Regions from separate parts of the Brumicola blandensis genome, predicted to be linked through region 1. Evidence: predicted binding sites of a transcription regulator. Region 1 holds the regulator's gene; the other holds the start of a gene.
The links. The regulator FliA, encoded in region 1, starts transcription of late flagellar genes. The targets are predictions, from matches to a motif close to CTAAAGNTNNNNNNNNNNNNGCCGATA.
Positions count from the first base shown of each region.

Region 1 (3,174 bases):
AAAGCTTTATAAAAAGTATGGATTGGCGCATACTACACTATCAAACACTGCCAAGGGTATGAGAGCAGTATGATAGAAGATCAGGCGAGTAGCTTACGAAAAATGAATCAATCGAAACTAATAAAAGTCATAGCAGTTACAGGTGGTAAAGGCGGCGTTGGTAAAACCAATGTGTCTTTAAACTTAGCGATATCACTCGCTAAGCAAGGTAAGCGTGTAATGGTGCTTGATGCCGATTTAGGCTTGGCTAACGTTGATGTCTTGCTTGGTTTGCGCGTTGATAAGAATTTATCACACGTTTTGCGTGGCGAATGCACGCTTGATGACATTCTAGTAACCGGTCCTCACGGTATCAAAATCGCGCCAGCAACTTCAGGTTCGCAATCAATGGCTGAATTGAGTTCTACGGAACATGCAGGTTTGATTCGAGCGTTCAGCGAACTGCGAACCGATATAGACGTATTATTAGTGGATACTGCCGCTGGCATCTCAGATATGGTAATGAGCTTCTCCAGAGCCGCACAAGACGTTTTAGTTGTAGTGTGTGATGAACCTACTTCATTAACCGATGCCTATGCACTGATTAAAATTCTGAATAGAGAGCACGGTGTATTCAAGTTTAAGATTGTTGCGAATATGGTTCGCAGCGATAAGGAAGGAAAGGAATTATTTAGTAAGCTTTCCAAAGTTACAGGGCGATTTTTGGATGTTGCATTAGAATTAGTGGGAGTTATTCCATTTGATGAAAATATTCGTAAATCTGTACGTAAGCAGGCTGCTATTGTCGATGCATTCCCATCTTCACCAGCAGCAGTGGCGATTACTAAATTAGCCGAAAAATCGATGTCTTGGCCTATCCCGGCGCAGCCTGGTGGTCATCTCGAGTTTTTCATTGAGCAATTAGTATCGAGAAACGAATAGGTATTTAATCAGTGAGTAACAAAGTGGCAGTCTATCAACAACAAATTGATAAAAACCAACTGGTTGAGCGGCATGCTCCGTTGGTGAAAAGAATTGCTCATCATCTAATGGCAAGGTTGCCAGCTAGTGTCCTTGTGGACGACTTGATTCAAGCAGGGATGATTGGTTTGCTAGAAGCAGCCAAGAACTTTGATGGCTCTAAAGGTGCAAGTTTTGAAACATTTGCTGGTATTCGCATACGCGGCTCAATGCTTGATGAAATTCGAAAAGGCGACTGGACTCCGCGTTCAGTGCATAAGAATAGTCGAGCTATCACGGAGGCAATTTCGCAAGTTGAGAAAGCCACCGGAAGAGACGCAAGAGATATTGACGTAGCCGAAAGGTTGCAAGTATCGGTGCAAGACTACCATCAAATGTTAAACGAAGTGAATGCAGGGAAGTTAGTTGGTATCGAAGATCTTGGCGTAAGCGAAGACGTGCTAACAACGGATGCAACAAAAGGCGAAGACAGTCCTTTTGAAGATATGGTGCAAGGATCATTTCAGAAAGCGCTAGCGCGGGCGATAACAACATTACCAGAGCGAGAAGCGATTGTACTCTCACTCTATTATGATGAAGAACTTAACTTGCGTGAAATTGGAGAGGTACTTGAGGTGAGTGAATCTCGGGTCAGCCAAATTCATAGTCAAGCGATGTTAAAGTTAAAGTCTAAGATGCAGTCATGGCGTACAGCCGACTAAGTTTTAGTCCCAATTAGTGTAGTTATTTTTATTCCTCAACGGAGGCTGTTTTGGATAAGAACATGAAGATCTTAGTTGTTGACGATTTTTCAACAATGAGACGTATCATTAAAAATTTATTAAAAGACTTGGGTTTTACAAGTATCCAAGAGGCAGATGACGGTAATACCGCTCTACCTATGCTTCAGCAAGGCGATTTTGACTTTGTTGTCACTGATTGGAATATGCCAGGTATGCAGGGTATCGATTTACTCAGAGCGATTAGGTCTGACGACAACCTCAAGCATTTACCTGTGTTAATGGTGACAGCTGAAGCGAAGAAAGAACAAATCGTTGCGGCGGCTCAAGCCGGGGTAAATGGTTATGTTGTAAAGCCATTCACTGCTGCAACATTGAAAGAAAAACTAGATAAAATCTTTGAGCGTTTAGGCTAAACAGCGATATTTCTTTATGGGGTAACGTTGAATGACAACGACCGACAGAGACCTAGTTTCCCTCGATGAAGCGAAACTCCTGGTAGAGTACCTTGAGAAAGGCGATCGCGAACAAGCGAATGCCTTAGTCGATACTATTACCATGCGTGAATCTACCGAACTTTTTTCCGAAGTGGGTAAATTAACACGACAATTACATGATTCTCTTAATTCTTTCCAAGTAGACGAACGTATTGCCAATCTGACTCAAGACGAGATCCCAGATGCGCAATCTCGATTAACATACGTCATTGAAGAAACGGAAAAAGCAGCCAATGCAACGATGGATGCAGTTGAAAAAAGCATGCCGTTGGCTGAAGGTTTGAATGAAAGATTGATTTCTATTGCACCCGAATGGCAAAAGCTAATGGGCCGTCAAATTGAGCTCGGTGAATTTAAAAGCCTCTGCATTGAGATGGATAAACTCATTTCCGACGCCACTCATGACTCTGCAACACTTAATTCCTTACTCACTGAAGTACTCATGGCTCAGGGTTATCAAGACCTAACCGGCCAAGTAATTCGACGGGTTATTGAGTTGGTGAAAGAAGTTGAAGACAGCTTAGTTTCTATGCTTACAGCGTTCGGTGATGCCAGTGAGAAGAAACAGCATGAAGATAATCCTCAAAGTTCTAAGAAAGATACCGATACAGTAAAAGCCGAAGGGCCAATTATCGATGCAGAAACACGAGACGACGTAGTAAGTGGGCAAGATGACGTTGACGATCTGCTGTCAAGTTTAGGGTTTTAGGGGAGCCGACAAATGTCGTTTGAAGTTGACGAGGACATATTACAAGATTTCTTGGTTGAAGCCGGAGAGATTCTTGAACAACTCCAGGAACAACTTGTTGACCTAGAGAATAATCCAGAAGATGCGGATTTGTTGAATGCGATCTTCCGTGGTTATCATACTGTCAAAGGTGGTGCAGGTTTTCTTGCGCTAGGTGAACTCGTCGATATCTGCCATGGTGCCGAAAACGTTTTCGACATCATGCGTAACGGGCAAAGGACACTGACACCAGAGTTAATGGATGTTATTT
Region 1 is NZ_JAVRIE010000003.1:330,238-333,411, forward strand. It holds gene flhF (flagellar biosynthesis GTPase FlhF) at 1-73, shown strand, start outside; gene RM544_RS09895 (MinD/ParA family ATP-binding protein) at 70-921, shown strand; gene RM544_RS09900 (RNA polymerase sigma factor FliA) at 933-1,661, shown strand; gene cheY (chemotaxis response regulator CheY) at 1,712-2,095, shown strand; gene RM544_RS09910 (protein phosphatase CheZ) at 2,127-2,885, shown strand; gene RM544_RS09915 (chemotaxis protein CheW) at 2,898-3,174, shown strand, end outside.

Region 2 (3,174 bases), on a different contig from region 1:
ATCAACAATACTTTGTAGGCTGCGGACAACATCATCTAACAAAGCATCTTGGCTTTGAGTATCATTAACAATTTGATTGTTAACGCTAGCTAAGCTTTCAATAATTCCTCGTATATCCCCTACTTGAATCGTCACTTTCTCAGATAACTCTACGCCCCGACTAACTTGCTCAGTACCTAAGTTTATCGCTTCAACGGCCTCACTGGCATCTTGTTGCAAGGCGCCTATCATTTTCTCAATTTCTTCTGTTGATGCATGCGTCCGTGTTGCTAAGGTTCTAACCTCATCGGCAACAACCGCAAAACCTCGCCCTTGTTCACCCGCTCTCGCCGCCTCTATTGCAGCGTTAAGCGCTAACAGGTTGGTTTGTTCAGCAATGGTTTTGATGACATCTAAAATACTGCCAATTTTGTTACTATTTTCACCCAATCGATGAATAATTTTTGCAGATTGTTCGGCTTGTATTGCCTGCTCATCAACCTGTCTACGGCTTTCTTGCACAAGCCCCATGACGTCATCTGTCTGCGATATCGCCTGTGACATTTGCTGATTTGCAGCCGTAATTTGCTGGAGATTATTCAAACTAGTGTCTTTTACCTGCAAAGTATTGATCGAAGTTTGACTAATTTGCTCCTGCTGAACCGCCACTTGCTGCAAGCTGCGATCTCCCATTTGAATACTTTTATCTGTGATCTCAGTCAGCACTTCTTCTTGTTCATGAATACTGCCAATAAGAGCGCGCAATGAATCGATTAATCGGTTCACGTTTTTTGACAACTCTGCGAATTCATCAAAACCTTCATCGTTCATTCGCTGAGTCAAATTACCACTACTCAGTACCTTCAATCGTTTGTTCACAGACTTAAGTGGTTTTGCAATACTTCTGGTGGCAATAAGGGCAAGAATAAACGTAGCACTAATCCCCAATAAGGAAACGACAACATTCTTAATTTCATTACTCAACACCGTGTTTAGGATATCTTCTTGTCCTTGTAATGTTGATGCATTGATATTTTCAGACAACACCAATAAAGATTCATTGGTAAGCAGAAGAGCGTCATTTGCAAGGTCATGATACTGCTGTATTGTTAGGTTTAAGCCCAGTCGTTTTCTGTGCATGGCGTAAACACCATCGTCAGACGAAAGTACTTCTTTCAACAGAGCGTATTGCTCATTGAACATGTCGACTAAGCCATCATTTTCGACACCTTCAGCTAAGCGATTCAGATAGGTCGAATCCGCTTCAATATTGGCAATATTATAATCCAAATCGTCAATTGTTTGGGTGATAGTATCTTTCCTCTCAGCTCGCGACAGTTCTTGCATCAAGCTTAATACTAGCGTGAGTTTATTGTCGATGTTGTTACCCATACCAACCAAGGCTTCAAAATCTCGACCGTCGCCCTCAACATAGCTAAGATCGAGCATTAGCGCACTCGCCTCGTCTGCAATGGCTAAAGCATTTTCACTTTCCACTGCGAGGACTTTTCTAAGCTCTATAATCGCGGCTAGATCGGCGAACATCAATTCACTTTGACGAATAAATTCAGTTGACGCTTTCACATTTGATTCAAGCAACGACTTATTTTCATCCGATACAAAGTTACGCAAAGATTCAATGCCAGTATTAAGTTCATCCACTAAGCTATCGAAATCGTTTTTAATTTGCTCAAGCGCTTGCGCGTCTTTTTCGTAAAAGGCTTTCAAAGACAAGTTAGAAAGAGAGAGAATTTCAGTGCGTACAGTGTTCATTGCTTTTTGCATTGGCATTTTTTCTTGAACAACCGTGTTCGCAGATTGTTTAATATCTTGCAAACCAAAGTACGACATAAAGCTAGTCAAAAGTAACAACACAGCTAGGCCGCTGAAGCCGAGGATCATTTTACGAACAACGGTGAGTTGTCGCATCATATTAGCCATGCATCACTCCTGAAATGTAAATTCTTCATATCAATCAATACGACCTCATATTTCTAAACGCTGATTGAGTTAAATTTCCATATCTTGAGTAACTATCCGTATTTTTTATCAACAATTTAATTTCTTTTAAACATTATATTATAAATATTACGGCAGATACTGTTAAATCTTTACAAGTCACCTATAATATATTTCAAGTTTTTACGGCGAAGTATCTCATGGACCAAAATAAAGAATTAAAAAAAGCAGGACTAAAAGTAACACTTCCACGTTTGAAGATATTGGAAATACTACAAGAGCCGCAAAATCAGCACATTAGCGCTGAAGATGTTTACAAAATATTGATCGATCAAGGTGAAGAAATCGGCCTTGCAACTGTATACAGAGTCCTAAACCAATTTGATGATGCTGGCTTACTGAATCGCCACCACTTTGAAGGTGGAAAGTCGGTTTTTGAAATCAGCCACAAGGAACACCATGACCACTTAGTTTGCCTAACTTGTGGCAAAGTCTTCGAGTTTGAAGATGATGTTATAGAGAAAAGGCAAGACGAAATTGCTGCACAGAATAATATGAAGCTGACGAATCACAGCTTATATCTTTATGGTGAGTGTAAAAAAGTGAATTGTGAGAACGAAGACTCAGAATAAACTACTCTATGAGCAAAGACTGGCCACCGCGGTTATATTCAAGGTTCGTAGCCAGTTTTTAGCTCAGTAATGCTAACAGTTGAACTTGTGTTTGTTGTAGGCTTCTTGCGCTTCTCGCCATATTTTTCCTGGCTCTCCATTACCCACTTTTTTATCATCAATACTGAGTACGGGCCCAAGTTCTTTGCTAGAGCTCGTTATCCAAACTTCATCTGCTTCATTCAATTCATCAAGGCTGACGACTCTCTCATCAACAGGCAATGAGGTATATTTATGGATAGCGTCAATGGCAATTCGCCTTGTAATCCCAGGAAGCAAGTGATTGTCTAAGGGAGGTGTTGCAATTCGACCATCTTTAACGATAAAAACATTACACGCGGCAGCCTCTGTAACCTCATTTTGCTGATTGTAGAGAATCACCTCATCCTTTCCTGCTTCTTGTCCCTGCTGAAAATGCATCACATTGCCTAACAAAGAAGTGGACTTAATATGGCAACGCTGCCAACGTAAGTCTTCAGCCAATGTCACATGGTAGGTTTTAGTATGCTTGGATTGTAAGTCTTGACTCGGTGCAATGTCGAAAGCATAAGCAAACACAGTCGGC
Region 2 is NZ_JAVRIE010000001.1:854,593-857,766, forward strand. It holds gene RM544_RS03700 (HAMP domain-containing methyl-accepting chemotaxis protein) at 1-1,920, opposite strand, end outside; gene fur (ferric iron uptake transcriptional regulator) at 2,139-2,570, shown strand; gene RM544_RS03710 (aminotransferase class IV) at 2,643-3,174, opposite strand, start outside.
Region 2: the regulator FliA is predicted to act here: its motif matches at 2,068-2,094, upstream of RM544_RS03700 (HAMP domain-containing methyl-accepting chemotaxis protein).